2 regions of the Rhizobium acaciae genome follow, and region 1 is predicted to be linked to the other one. Evidence: predicted binding sites of a transcription regulator. Region 1 holds the regulator's gene; the other holds the start of a gene.
The links. The regulator LexA, encoded in region 1, represses DNA repair genes until DNA is damaged. The targets are predictions, from matches to a motif close to TGTTCNNNNTGTGTTCNG.
Positions count from the first base shown of each region.

Region 2: a site for LexA is predicted at 2,917-2,934, ahead of dnaE (DNA polymerase III subunit alpha). Genes of this name have one in related genera too.

Region 1 is NZ_JAPCZO010000007.1:224,227-231,902, reverse strand. Features, by position in the region: gene OLZ32_RS13800 (pyruvate dehydrogenase complex E1 component subunit beta) at 1-271, opposite strand, end outside; gene pdhA (pyruvate dehydrogenase (acetyl-transferring) E1 component subunit alpha) at 287-1,333, opposite strand; gene OLZ32_RS13790 (FtsB family cell division protein) at 1,479-1,799, opposite strand; gene eno (phosphopyruvate hydratase) at 1,937-3,211, opposite strand; gene kdsA (3-deoxy-8-phosphooctulonate synthase) at 3,349-4,194, opposite strand; gene OLZ32_RS13775 (VOC family protein) at 4,191-5,087, opposite strand; gene lexA (transcriptional repressor LexA) at 5,286-6,005, shown strand; gene OLZ32_RS13765 (ComEC/Rec2 family competence protein) at 5,986-7,676, opposite strand, start outside.
Region 2 is NZ_JAPCZO010000011.1:106,020-113,695, forward strand. Features, by position in the region: gene dnaE (DNA polymerase III subunit alpha) at 1-2,680, opposite strand, end outside; gene OLZ32_RS18610 (DUF5680 domain-containing protein) at 3,181-3,645, shown strand; gene OLZ32_RS18615 (ABC transporter ATP-binding protein) at 3,851-4,534, opposite strand; gene OLZ32_RS18620 (lipoprotein-releasing ABC transporter permease subunit) at 4,549-5,853, opposite strand; gene proS (proline--tRNA ligase) at 5,869-7,191, opposite strand.

The DNA.
Region 1 (7,676 bases):
TGGCGGCGGAAATGTCCGAAGCCGATTCGCCGTCCTGCAGCAGCACGGCGATCTTGGTGTTGACCTTGACACCTTCCGTGCCGGCATCGACGAGCAGCTTGCCGATGATCCCTTCATCGACGGCTTCGACTTCCATCGTCGCCTTGTCGGTTTCGATTTCGGCGATCACGTCGCCAGAAGTGACCTTGTCACCTTCCTGCTTCAGCCATTTGGACAGCGTGCCCTCTTCCATGGTCGGAGAGAGGGCGGGCATGAGGATATCGATAGGCATGGGTTCCCTCCCCGATTACAGCAGAATGTCGGTGTAGAGCTCGGATGCATCCGGCTCCGGATCGGCCTGGGCGAAGTCGGCGCTGTCGGCGACGATGTCGCGAACATCCTTGTCGATCGCCTTCAGGTCGTCTTCGGAAGCCCAGCCCTTTTCGACGAGGCGTGCCTTCACCTGTTCGATCGGGTCATGTTCGGAGCGCATCTTCTGCACTTCGTCCTTGGAGCGATACTTCGCCGGGTCGGACATGGAGTGACCGCGATAACGATAGGTCAGCATTTCGAGAATGATCGGGCCCTTGCCGGAACGGCAATGTTCGAGCGCCTCGTCGGCCGCCGCCTTGACGGCGCGGACGTCCATGCCATCGACCTGAATGCCGGGGATGCCGAAGCCGGATCCGCGAAGCGAATAGTTCGACTGCGCGGTGGCGCGGGCAGTCGAGGTGCCCATGGCGTAACGGTTGTTCTCGACGATATAGACGATCGGCAGCTTCCAGAGAGCAGCCATGTTGAAGCTCTCGTAGACCTGCCCCTGGTTGGCAGCGCCGTCGCCGAAATAGGCGATGGAGACATTGTCATTGCCGCGGTAGCGGTTTGCAAAGGCAAGACCTGTTCCGAGCGAGACCTGGGCGCCGACGATACCGTGACCGCCGTAAAAATGCTTCTCTTTCGAGAACATGTGCATCGAGCCGCCCTTGCCGTGGGAATAGCCGCTGCGACGCCCGGTCAGTTCCGCCATGACGCCGCGGGCCTCCATGCCGGTTGCCAGCATATGGCCGTGGTCGCGATAGGCGGTGATGACCTGGTCGCCATCCTTCTGCGCCATCTGCATGCCGACGACGACAGCTTCCTGACCGATGTAGAGGTGACAAAATCCGCCGATGAAGCCCATGCCGTAAAGCTGGCCGGCCTTCTCCTCGAAGCGGCGGATCAACAGCATCTCGCGATAAGCCTTGAGCTCTTCATCGCGATCGAAGTCGGCTACCGGGCCTCCATTCGATGCTTTGGCTGCCGGTTTTGCTGCAGTTTTGCGGCTGGAAACGGTCGCGGTCTTTCGCGGCGCCATTCAACCCTCCCTATGGGTTTGTCGTTTCTTGGTGGCGCGTACCATAGGGAAGAAATATGACCACAGCAATGCCATAATTGCATGGCTCGTATTCGGCGCTAAATTATTGGAAAATCAGCAAAAATTCCAATTAACCTGCTTTCGGTTAATTGGAATAATGATTGAATACGACGATCTCGTCGGCGCGCGACATGTTGAGCTGATAACGCGCTTTTTCGTCCAACATATCCTTGTCGAGCGAGCCGTCACTCAAGAGCGCGACCTGATTTTCCAGATGTTCGCGCTTCGCCTTCAAGACCGCAAGCTCTTTTTCACGGGCAACACGCTGACGCTCGAACGTCTCCGTCGCGCGCAGGCCGTAATCGCCATGGATGCAATGATAACCGAAATAGGAGAGGAAGGCGACCGTCATGGCCGGAATGACGAAGCGACCGATCTTTCTCTTCTTATGATGCTTTGTCCACATACACGCATGCTCTTGAACGCATTACCAATTCGTTCAATCTAGCGCGCAGAGATTAACCGTTCGTTGACTCTAAAAAACGGGCAACAAAAAACCCGCGCCGGGAAGGCGCGGGCCAAGCTATTGGAAATCAGGTCCGATCAGCTGCGAATGATCGAGCGGCCGGCATACTGGGCCTGGGGGCCGAGGCCTTCTTCGATGCGGATCAGCTGGTTGTATTTGGCAAGACGGTCGGAACGCGACAGCGAGCCGGTCTTGATCTGACCGCAGTTGGTGGCGACCGCGAGATCGGCGATGGTCGAATCTTCGGTCTCGCCGGAGCGGTGGGACATGACGGCGGTATAGGCAGCCTTGTGTGCCGTGTTGACGGCATCGAGTGTTTCCGTCAGCGTGCCGATCTGGTTGACCTTGACGAGGATCGAGTTGGCGACGCCCATGCGGATGCCGTCGCGAAGACGGGCGGAGTTGGTGACGAAGAGATCGTCGCCGACGAGCTGGGTCTTCTTGCCGGCCAGGTCGGTCAGCGTCTTCCAGCCATCCCAGTCGTCTTCGGCCATTCCGTCCTCGATCGAGATGATCGGATAGTTGGCGGCGAGCTCGGCCAGATATTCTGCCATGGCGCCCGATTCCAGCGTGCGGCCTTCACCTTCGAGAACGTATTTGCCGTCCTTGAAGAATTCCGTCGAGGCGCAGTCGAGGCCGAGGCACATGTCGTCGCCCGGCTTGTAGCCGGCTTTCTCGATCGACTTCATGATGAAGTCGAGGGCCTCAGGCGCGCTCTTCAGGCCCGGTGCAAAACCGCCTTCGTCGCCGACATTGGTGTTGTGGCCCTGTGCGGCAAGCTCCTTGCGCAGCGTGTGGAAGACTTCCGAACCCATGCGCACGGCTTCGGCGATCGAATCGGCGCCGACCGGCAGGATCATGAACTCCTGGAAATCGATCGGGTTGTCGGCATGGGCGCCGCCGTTGATAATGTTCATCATCGGCACCGGCAGCAGGCTGGCGGAAGCGCCGCCGACATAACGATAGAGCGGCAGGCCGGACGCCTGAGCGGCAGCCTTGGCAACGGCGAGCGATACGCCGAGGATGGCGTTGGCGCCGAGACGAGACTTGTTCGGCGTGCCGTCAAGCTCGATCATGATGTTGTCGATCTGGATCTGGTTTTCGGCGTCGATGCCGCCGATCGCGTCGAAGATCTCGGTGTTGGCGGCTTCGACCGCCTTTTCGACGCCCTTGCCCAGATAACGCTTGCCGCCGTCACGCAGTTCGACCGCCTCATGCGCGCCCGTCGAGGCGCCGGAGGGAACGGCCGCGCGGCCCATGCTGCCATCTTCGAGATAGACATCGACTTCGACGGTGGGGTTGCCACGGCTATCGAGAATCTCGCGGGCGATGATATCGGTGATTGCAGTCATGGGTTCTTCCTGCTCGGTGGGTGATAAATGGTTAGAAACCTGTCTTAGTCGAAGGCGTGCAAATTACAATGCTGCAATAGCCTTCGGACCAGCGTTCGGATGTGGCCTATAGCACGATCATGTCAGACTGTTGAACGTCAAGCCTTGGCGACCGCATCGAAGGCGAGCAGCTTTTCGAGAAGCCGCGGCATATCCTTGAGATAGACCATGTTCGGGCCGTCCGAAGGGGCATTGTCGGGGTCCTGGTGGGTTTCGACGAAGACGCCGGCAATACCGGTAGCGACCGCTGCGCGCGCCAGCGTTTCCACGAATTCCCGCTGACCACCGGAGGATTCGCCCTGCCCGCCCGGCTGCGCCACGGAATGGGTTGCATCGAAGATAACGGGCGCGCCCATCGCCGCCATGATCGGCAGAGAACGCATGTCGGAGACCAGCGTATTGTAGCCGAATGAGGCGCCGCGCTCGCACAGCAGCACGTTCGGATTGCCGCTGGCATTGAGCTTCTTCAGAACGTTCTTCATATCCCAAGGGGCGAGGAACTGGCCCTTCTTGACATTGACGACGCGGCCGGTCTTGGCGGCGGCGATGAGAAGGTCGGTCTGGCGGCAGAGGAAGGCCGGGATCTGCAAGACATCGACGACCCTTGCCACCTCCCCGCATTGCTCGGCGGTATGAACGTCGGTCAGGACGGGAAAGCCGAATTCCTTCTTGAGGTCGGCAAAGACCTCCATGCCCTTTTCGATCCCGATACCGCGTTCGGCCGACAGCGAGGTGCGGTTCGCCTTGTCGAAGGAGCTCTTGTAGACGAGGCCGATGCCGAGCTTTCCGCAAAGCTCTTTCAGCGTGCCGGCAACCATGAAGGCGTGGTCGCGGCTCTCCATCTGGCAGGGACCGGCAATCAGCGACAGGCGGCCGGTATTGGAAAAAGTGACCTGGCCTTGGCCTTCGCCGATCCTGACTTCGGAATTCGTATCAGTGCTCATCGTGTTTCCTCGAAGGCGAAGAGCGTGCCCTGCCCGGGCGCGGGCTTCACCAGAATGCGATTGTTCTTGCGCGTGTATGTCACCCCGTTAGCAGCCAAATACGCTTCTGTCACGGCAAGATCGGCGACAGCGAAGAGGATTGCCCGGCCGCGCAGGCCGCGATCTGCGGATGAGCCGGCGATATCGAAATAGGCCTCCAGCCCTTCCGGCGTCATCAGGCTGATTTTTGCATTCGACGCCGCGATAGAGACGCCGAAACCGGTTTTCTCGACTGCCGATTGCGCCACGGCAAGGCTGACGAAGGCGGCGAAGGCTGCCGGTTCCGGGGTGCAAAGCGCGATCTCGACTATGCCGGTGACACCATTGGCGTGCGTCTCCAGCGCGGCGCGGTCGGCCGGCAGCGGATTGACGCGCTCGACGGTGAAAAGCAGGAGATCAGGCGCGCACAGGTCCCCGGCAAAGGCCAGCTTGAAGCCGGCAATCGCCTCGGAACCGTCCGGCATCGTCATCGGTCGGGTGAATTGCAGCATCTCGCCGGCGCTCGATCCGTTGCCAACGAAATTCTGATGATCGATGCCGGCATCCTTGCTGCCGAAAGCCAGCCCCGAAAGCCCCTCCTCGCCACAGCGGAAACGGAAGGCCTGGTTGCGGGCGGTGAAGACATTGCCTTGGCGCGCCGATGCTTCGCTCTCCTCGACGCTCGCAATCCCGAGCGGCTCCAAATAGGTCTTGTCGGCAAAGAAGACGCAGGCATTCTCCGTTCCGAAGGGATGGCGCGCATCGGCGGCAACGGTGAAGCCGAGCTTGCCAAGCCTCTCGCGCGCCAGATCGATATGGACGACCGGCAGCACGACATGATCCAGCGGGTGCGGTTTGGCGGAGTGCTCGTCCATGATATCCCTCCTGGAAACGGCAAGAGATGTGCGACAGCGCTACCCTCAATGCAAGACTTCTGTGCCAATCCGGCGAATGAAAATAAAAATCTCAACGAGTTGGCGCCAAGTTTTACGGAAATTTAGCTACTTGCGGAACACATATGGAACATATAGTGTCTGTTCTGGATTTGTTTCAATCACGAGGTCACAACGTCGATGCTCACGCGCAAACAACAGGAGCTTCTCCTTTTCATTCACGAGCGCATGAAGGAATCCGGCGTTCCGCCATCTTTCGACGAAATGAAGGATGCTCTGGACCTCGCCTCCAAGTCCGGAATTCATCGCTTGATTACAGCGCTCGAGGAGCGAGGCTTCATTCGCCGCCTACCGAACCGCGCCCGCGCGCTCGAGGTCATCAAGCTTCCGGAGGCCTACAGCCCCAGCATCCAGCCGCGGCGCGGCTTTTCGCCGAGCGTCATCGAGGGCAGCCTCGGCAAACCGCAGCCGGTCGCCACTCCTGCTCCCGCAAAACCCGTCGCCGACAACGGCAACTCGGTCTCCGTGCCGGTCATGGGCCGAATCGCTGCCGGTGTGCCGATCTCGGCGATCCAGAACAATACCCACGACATCGTCGTTCCGGCGGACATGCTCGGCTCCGGTGAACATTATGCGCTGGAGGTCAAGGGCGATTCGATGATCGACGCCGGCATCTTCGACGGCGACACCGTGATCATCCGCAACGGCAGCACCGCAAGTCCTGGCGACATCGTCGTTGCTCTCGTCGACGACGAAGAAGCGACACTCAAGCGCTTCCGCCGCAAGGGCGCCTCGATCGCGCTGGAAGCGGCCAACCCGGCTTACGAGACCCGGATTTTCGGTCCGGACCGTGTCAAGGTTCAGGGCAAACTCGTCGGTCTCATTCGCCGCTATCACTGACATTGGCCAGGCCCGATTCGGTAAAACTATTGCTGCGCCAGTCATAGGCGCGATGGCGCATCCATGGCCGCGACAATGCATCGAATGCGGTTGCGACCTCCAGGCCGGTGCCCGTGAAGCGCAACTCGATGGAACCGGTCCTGCGCAGCGTCTCACCAGTGAAGAGCGTCGCACCCGAGCGGCAATTGTTGAAGCGAAGGCGGACCGACGTCACGACGATATCGGCCGCGTCACATGCCGGGCCGAGATAGGCGGCATTGTCGATGACGGTTACCACCTGACCATTGCCAAGCCTTGATGTGCACCAGGCCTTCTTGACGCAGGAAAAGCGGTTTGCGTCACCGCCCGCTGTGGCCGCTCGCATCGCGGTCCTTGCTTCGTTCTGCTGATCGCGGGAAAGCCTGACGCGGCGGTCTTCTCCCTCAGGCGGGATAGCAGGACCATCCAGCATCTTCGGCGGATCGTGCCTCGGCAGGACCAGGGCTCTCTGCCACTGGTCGAAGATGAAATCCGGCGGTCTTTCACGGTTGGAAGCCATTGCCGCCGCCTCGACGACCGCGACGAGACTACCATCCTCCGAAATCACCAAATCTGGCGGACGGGGAACCGGCAGAAGCAACAGGATGAGCGTTGCGACCGCGATGATCGATGTGCCGACATGGCGCAGCCGGGTGCGGAGCAGCGTCAGCAGCAGAAAGCCTGCGACGGCGACCGCGAAATACCAGGCGGGCAAGCGGCCGACGTCGATATTGCCATCCCAGCCGGACACCGTCTTTGCGACCGCGATCACCAGATCGAGGCCGAATCCGACGACCTTCCAGGCCCAAACATCCAGACCGAAAGGCATGAGCAGCATCGCCAGCAAGCCGGCCGGCATGACGATGAAGGAGATGATCGGCATCGTCGCGAGGTTCGCCGGCAGGCCGTAGGCGGTCAGGCGATGAAAATGCTCGATCGAAAACAGCGCGGTGGAAAAACCGCCGATCAGCGAGGTCAGGAAGACGCCGCCGAAGAAGCCCGCAACCGTAACCAAGGGCCTGACGATCGGCAGCTTCAGGAAGGCGTTTTCGCGGACGCGCCGGTCCTTCCACAGCTGATAGCCCGAGACCAGCGCCAATGTCGCGGCAAAAGACATCTGGAAGCTCGGACCCAAGACCTCGGACGGCGAAATGACGATGATGACGAGCGCCGAGAGAGCGACATTGCGCAGGCTGATCGACGGCCGGTCGAAGAAGACGGCAATCAACATGATGGCCATCATGATGAAAGCGCGTTCTGCAGAGACCGCAAAGCCCGAGATCAGGAAATAGGCGGTGACAGCGATGAGCGCGCCGGCGGCAGCGATCTTCTTCGTCGGATAGGCCTCAGCGATGCCAGGAAAGAGGCTGAGCAGCATCCGGAAGCCGACGAAAAAGATGCCGGCCGACAGCGCCATGTTGAGACCGGAGATGGCAATGATATGAGCCAGGCCGGACTGGCGCAGCGCCTCCGTCGTTTCATTCGAGATGGCACGCCGCTCGTCCGTCACCAGAGCAGCGGCGAAAGCGCCGGTGTCGCCGGGCAGGATCGACCTTATGCGGTCACCAATACCGCTGCGCAGCCGGTAGAGCCCTTCGAGCAGCGTTTCCGCCGTCGATCTGGCAGCCTGGGGACCAGCTTGCGCATCGACCT
Region 2 (7,676 bases), on a different contig from region 1:
GCACGCGACGATTGACCTGGCGCGGATCGATGCGCAGGCAGAAATCCTCAATACTGGCAAAGGGCTTGTCGCCACGCACCTCGACGATATGGTCGACGGCGGATTCGCCGACGCCCTTGAGGGCGGCGAGCGCGTAATAGATGCGGTTGTCTCCGGTCTCGAAATGGCGGAAGGAGCTCTGCACCGAGGGCGCGATCACCTCGATGCCGAGGCGCTTGGCGTCCTGGCGGAAATCATTGACCTTTTCCGTGTTGGACATGTCGAGCGTCATCGAGGCGGCGAGGAATTCGACCGGATAATGCGCCTTCATGTAGGCCGTCTGGTAGGAGACGATGGCATAGGCGGCGGCATGCGACTTGTTGAAGCCGTAATTGGCGAACTTCGCCAGCAGCTCGAAGATATTGTCGGCCTGCGGTTTCGACACACCATTCTTGACGGCGCCAACGACGAAGCGTTCGCGCTGCTGGTCCATCTCGGCCTTGATCTTCTTACCCATGGCGCGACGCAGAAGATCGGCTTCGCCCAGAGAATAGCCTGATAGTACCTGGGCGATCTGCATCACCTGTTCCTGATAGACGATGACGCCTTGCGTTTCCTTGAGCAGGTGGTCGATCATCGGATGGATCGATTCCAGCTCTTCGTCGCCGTGCTTGCGGGCATTGTAGGTCGGGATATTCTCCATCGGGCCCGGACGATAGAGCGCCACCAGCGCGATGATGTCCTCGATGCAGTCCGGCTTCATGCCGATCAGCGCCTTGCGCATGCCTGCACTTTCCACCTGGAACACGCCGACCGTCTCGCCGCGCGACAGCATCTCGTAGGTCTTCTTGTCGTCGAGAGGAATGGCTGCGAGATCGACCTTGATACCGAGCTTGGCGACGAAATCGACTGCGACCTTCAGCACGGTCAGCGTCTTCAGGCCGAGGAAGTCGAACTTGACGAGGCCCGCCTGCTCCACCCATTTCATGTTGAACTGGGTGACCGGCATGTCCGAACGCGGATCGCGATACATCGGCACCAGTTTGGAAAGCGGCCGGTCGCCGATGACGATGCCGGCGGCATGGGTCGAGGCATGGCGGTAAAGCCCCTCGATCTTCTGGGCGATGTCGAGCAGGCGCGCGACAACCGGTTCCTTTGCCGCCTCCTCCTGCAGCTTCGGCTCCTCCTCGATCGCCTTGGAGAGCGGCGTCGGATTGGCGGGATTGTTCGGCACGAGTTTGCAGATCTTGTCGACCTGGCCATAGGGCATCTCAAGCACGCGGCCGACATCGCGAAGGGCGGCGCGTGCCTGCAGCGAACCGAAAGTGATGATCTGCGCCACCTGCTCGCGGCCATATTTGGCCTGGACGTAGCGGATCACCTCTTCGCGGCGGTCCTGGCAGAAGTCGATGTCGAAGTCGGGCATCGAGACGCGTTCCGGATTGAGGAAGCGCTCGAAGAGCAGCGAAAAACGCAAGGGATCGACGTCGGTGATCGTCAATGCATAGGCGACCAGCGAACCGGCGCCCGAACCGCGGCCGGGACCGACCGGAATGTCATGCTGCTTGGCCCATTTGATGAAGTCGGCAACGATCAGGAAGTAGCCAGGGAAACGCATGCGCTCGATGACGCTGAGTTCGAAATCCAGCCGTTCGCGATAATCCCTTTCCTCGTAACCCGGCGACATGCCGAGCGTTGCAAGCCGCATGTCCAGGCCTTCGACCGCCTGGCGGCGCAGCTCGCTCGCCTCGGCGCGTTCGGCCTCCTCGGCATCGTCGGTCGCACCGGTGAAGCGTGGCAGGATCGGCTTTCGCGTCTTCAGCACGAAGGAGCAGCGGGTGGCGATCTCGATTGTATTTTCCAGCGCTTCCGGCAGGTCGGCGAAGAGCTTGACCATCTCGGCCCGGCTCTTCAGATAGTGATCCGGCGTCAGGCGAAAGCGGCTGTCGTCGGAGACGATGGCATTGTGCGCGACCGCCATCAGCGCATCATGGGCGTCGTAATCGTCGCGGGTCGGAAAGAATGCCTCGTTGGTCGCAACCAGCGGCAGGTCGTGGGCATAGGCGAGCCCGATAATCTTCTGCTCGTGCCGCTTGTCGTAGGTGCCGTGGCGCTGCAGCTCGACATAGAGCCTGTCGCCGAAGAGGCGCTTCAGCGTGAGCAACCGGACTTCCGCCTGAGCGGGATGGCCTTCCTTGATCGCCACGTCGACCGGCCCGGTCAAGGCACCGCTCAATGCGATCAGCCCTTCCGTGCCTGCCTCCTCCAGCCAGGAGGCGCTGATATGAACGGCCTGGTTGCTCTCGCCGCCGAGATAGGCCCGGCTGACGAGATCGACCAGCCGTTCGTAACCGGCATCCGTCGCGGCGAGAAGAACGATCGACGGCAGCTTGACCAGGGCCTGCTGGCCGCCGCGCTTTTCCGTTTCCAGCCCGTCTTCCATGTCGATCGAGACCTGGCAGCCGATGATCGGCTGCAGGCCTTCCTCCATCGCCTTCTGGGAGAATTCGAGGGCGACGAACAGATTGTTGGTGTCGGTAATCGCAATCGCCGGCTGGCTGTCGCCGGTCGCCTTGTAGAGGATCTTCTTCAGCGGCAGGGCGCCCTCGAGAAGCGAATAGGCGGAATGGACCCTCAGGTGGATGAAACCCGGCGTGCCGCCGGTCGCCTCACCCGTTGAACCCTTTGCCGTATCCGCCATGACATGCCTTCCCAATCACCCGAATGAATCGGACGCATTGTCGGCATAGAGGGCGATGATGTCCAGAAGAAGTCTCGGGTCCGGACCGCATGATTACCACGCGGTCCCCTGAAAACTTTAGAGCGCCATGACGATGAGCGAGAAGCTGGCAACGAACATTGCGATGGAGGTGAATGCTGCGATATCACGGATCATGTCAGTCATCGGGCTCTCCTTTACTCGTTATGTTTTCAATTTGTTCCATGTATGTTCTGTTGTCAACAGGAATCTTTTCCTTCTTTCTTGTGTTTGAAAATCCCAGGAAATAGGCGCCGAATCGGCTAAGGGGCCGCGCTCGACGTGATCGGCAGCAGCGTTGCCTTTCCCGATCCGCCGCAGATCGGTCATGGTGCTCAGGCGGCAGACCTCCTCAGGGCGACTCTTATTTCCGGCATATGTTCTCTTTTTGTTCTTTACATGCCGCGGCGTATTTGCCAGCATCGGGCTGACAGGAGAATGACATGGTCGATATTGCGATGCTGAACGAATTCGTCGTGGAGGCGAAGGCTGCGACCTATGTCGGCGGCGGCGTGGCACGCGCGCCCTGTCGGCCGGGTGCCCACGATATCGGTTACGAACGCGGCGACTGGCGCTATCTCGACAGCTATTTCGGCGGGACCGATTTCGCCGGACAGGAAGTGGTGTGGCTTGCCGACGAGCCCGTCTGGGCGATGAATTATTTCGGCTGCGTCATTGCACCTGATCTCATCGACGGCGCAGCAGCGGGAACGGTGATCAAGACGGCACTTTCGGCGATGTATCGCGAGGGCCGGTTTCTTGGCGGGATGGAATTCGACCATCCGTTCGGCCGCTATATCGACAGCAGCGAAGGCGGCTGCGAGCGGTTCATCGGCCATGAATGCATCATGGTCGATGGCCAGAAGGCCTATATGCTCGACTATCGCGGCGGGCTGGTCATCCCTTGATCGCGGCCCGCTGCACTTTCCCCGCTCGCGGGGCGAAGGGACATGCTGCACCGGCTTTCTCTAACCTCGACGCTGCGTTTGGCACGTCCCCTCGCCCCGTTTTTTACGGGGCTCCGAAGGACGGGGCGAGACGACTGGCTCGACCCCGGTAGGTTACGATGAGGGGCTGCCATCGGCGCAAACCGGACAGCCATGGATCGCGGTCTCAGAAATCGACGATCTTGCCGTCGGAGATCGTCACGCGCCGATCCATGCGGCGGGCGAGTTCGTGATTGTGGGTGGCGATGAGGGCAGCAAGGCCGGACTGGCGCACCAGCGCTTCCAGCGCGTCGAAGACGTAGCTTGCCGTTTCGGGGTCGAGATTGCCGGTCGGCTCGTCGGCAAGAAGCAGGGTCGGCGCATTGGCGACGGCGCGGGCAATCGCAACGCGCTGCTGCTCGCCGCCGGAAAGCTCGCCGGGGCGATGCGAGCCACGATGGCCGATCCGCATATAATCGAGAAGCTGGCCGGCCCGCTCTCCGGCTTCCTTCCAGGACAGCCCGGCGATCAACTGCGGCATCATGATATTTTCGAGCGCCGAGAATTCCGGCAGCAAGTGGTGGAACTGATAGACAAAGCCGATTTCGCCGCGGCGGATGGCGGTGCGTTTCTCGTCGCTCAGGCCGTCACAGGCATGGCCGTTGATGTTGACTTCTCCGCCGTCCGGATGCTCCAGCAGGCCGGCGACATGCAGCAGTGTCGACTTGCCGGTGCCGGAAGGGGCGACGAGAGCGACAATCTCCCCTTTTGATATCGAAAAATCCGCGCCCTTCAGGATCGAGAGCAGCGTACCGCCCTGCCCGTAATGGCGCTCGACGCCGGTAAGCTGGAGAACGACGTTGCGTTTCATGAAGGCGGCATTCCTTATTCGTAGCGCAGGGCCTGCACCGGATCGAGCCTGGAGGCACGCCAGGCCGGAAAGATGGTCGCGATGAAGGAGAGCGTCAGCGCCATGACGACGATCGAGATCGTTTCGCTGAGATCCATCTCGGCCGGTAGCTGGCTGAGGAAATAGACCTGCGGATTGAAGAGTACGGTACCTGAAATCCAGGAGAAGAACTGACGGACGGATTCGATGTTGACGCAGACGAGAACGCCGAGCAGCACACCGGCAATGGTGCCGACGATGCCGATCGCCGCCCCGGTCATGAAGAAGATGCGCATGATCGCGCCAGCGCTGGCGCCCATGGTGCGCAGGATGGCGATATCGCTGCCCTTGTCCTTCACCAGCATGATGAGGCCGGAGATGATGTTCAGCGCTGCGACAAGCACGATCAGCGTCAGGATCATGAACATGACGTTGCGCTCGACCTGCAGCGCCGAGAAGAAGGTCTGATTGCGCTGGCGCCAGTCGGTGATGGCGATCTGGCGGCCGGCCGCCTCCTCCACCTTGGGCCTCAGATCGTCGATATCGTCGGGGTTATCGACGAAGAGCTCGATCGACTGCACCAGCCCCTCGGCATTGAAATAGAGCTGCGCTTCCTCGAGCGGCATGAAGATGATCGAGGAGTCATATTCCGACATGCCGATCTCGAAGAGGCCGGAGATCTTGTAGGATTTGATGCGAGGGCTGACGCCCATCGGCGTAATGTCGCCATCCGGTGACGTCAGCGTAATGAGATCACCAACACGCAGACCGAGCTGGTCGGCCATGCGGGTGCCGATCAGCACGCCGTCGCCGGAGGCATACCCCACCATATCGCCTGACTTGATGTTGTCGGAGACCATCTTGAGCTTGGTCAGATCCTCGGCGCGGGCGCCGCGCACCAGAGCGCCGGTGCTGCCGCCGGCCTGGGCGGAGGCGAGCACCTGGCCCTCCACCAACGGCAGCGCCATCTTGACGCCGGGCACTGCGGCAAGCCTGCTGGAGAGATCAGGATAATCGGTGAAGGGGCCGTCGACCGGCTGGACGATCATGTGGCCGTTGATGCCGAGGATGCGCGAGACGAGTTCGGTGCGGAAGCCGTTCATCACGGCCATGACGATGATCAGCGTCGCAACGCCGAGCATGATGCCGACGAAGGAGAAGCCGGCGATGACCGATATGAAGGCCTCCTTGCGGCGGGCGCGCAGATAACGCCACGCCACGAGGCGTTCAAAGGTGGAAAATGGCTTGCCAGCCGGACCCAAGCCGGATTTTGAACTCCGGTCCACTGCTGCCTCTGCCATTTTGCCTCCGTTTCCTTAAGCCACGAACCGATTGATCGCCGCTTCGATGGTCATCGTTTCGCGGGCGCCGGTCTTGCGGTCCTTCACTTCCACTTCACCGTTTGCGACCGCGCGCGGGCCGGCGATGATCTGGACGGGTACACCGATCAGGTCGGCGGTCGCGAATTTCGTGCCGGCCCGGTCGTCGGTATCGTCATAGAGCACATCCTTGCCGGCCTTGCTCAGCGCGGCATAGATCAGCTCGCAGGTATCGTCACAGGCCTGATCGCCCGCCTTCATGTTGATCACAACGATATCGAAGGGTGCGACCGATGCCGGCCAGATGATTCCGCTATCATCATGCGATGCTTCGATGATGGCGGGAACAAGGCGTGTCGGGCCGATACCGTAGGAACCCATGTGAACGAAGTGTTCCTTGCCATCAGGTCCCTGCACTTTCGCGCCCATCGGCTCGGAATATTTCGTGCCGAAATAGAAGATGTGGCCGACCTCGATGCCGCGCGCCGACAAGCGGTCGCCTTCGGGAACGGCGTTGAAAGCCGCCTCGTCGTGCATTTCCGAGGTCGCCGCATAGAGCGAGGTCCATTTGTCGAAGATCGCCTGCAGGCCCTCGACACTGTCGAAATCGGTGTGTTCGCCAGGAATATCGAAATCGACGAAATCCTTGTGGCAGAAGACCTCGGATTCGCCGGTATCGGCGAGGATGATGAATTCATGGCTGAGCTTGCCGCCGATCGGGCCGGTATCGGCGCGCATCGGAATGGCGCGCAGGCCGAGCCGGTCGAAGGTTCTGAGATAGGCCGCGAACATCTTGTTATAGGAATGTTCCGCCGCTTCGCGCGTCAGATCGAAGGAATAGGCATCCTTCATCATGAATTCGCGCGAGCGCATGGTGCCGAAGCGCGGCCGGATCTCGTCACGGAACTTCAGCTGGATATGATAGAGATTGAGCGGCAGGTCCTTGTAGGACTTGACGGAGGAGCGGAAAATATCCGTCACCATCTCTTCGTTGGTGGGGCCGTAGAGCATCGGCCGATCCTGACGGTCCTTGATGCGCAGCATCTCCTTGCCATAGGCGTCGTATCGGCCGCTTTCCTGCCAGAGCTCGGCCGATTGCAGGGTCGGCATCGACAGCTCGATCGCGCCGGCGCGGTTCTGCTCGTCGCGGATAATGGCGTTGACCTTGTCGAGCACGCGCTTGCCGAGCGGCAGCCAGGAATAGATGCCCTGCGACTGCTGACGGATCATGCCGGCACGTAGCATCAGCCGGTGGGAGACGATTTCCGCCTCCTTGGGGTTTTCCTTGAGGATGGGCATGAAATAGCGGGACAGACGCATGGCGGATTCCGGAGCAGTTGAGATCCCGCAGCAGGCGGAATCGAAAGACCATTGTTAATGTCGGGAGCGTTCATAGCCGCTTCGCGGCAGGAAGGAAACCCGCAACGGATGCCGGCAACCTCCCGGAAGCGCATGTTCGCACCCGCAAAATGGAGGGGCATAAAAAAGCGCGTGTTTATAAGGACTTGAACGAAAATCTTGTCAACAGAAAAATTTTGCTAGAGTGTAGCAAAAATGCAAAAAAAGCTAATGACAAAGCCCAATGTTTGAGCTAGTTTTAGCTCACAAAACAGGCAGGAAGTTAAATTCTTGCCGAATTCGCGGTCAAGTCTTGGGAGGATCAGATCTTAGGCGCGCTCGTCGCAGCCCCGGCAACGGTTACAGATCACGCGATACTTAAAACAAGGCTTTTAGCCTTGTTTTTTTTTGGCTTTTCGGCGTCCATCCCATCCAGAAATCCGGCCGACTTCCGTTAGGGGATGACC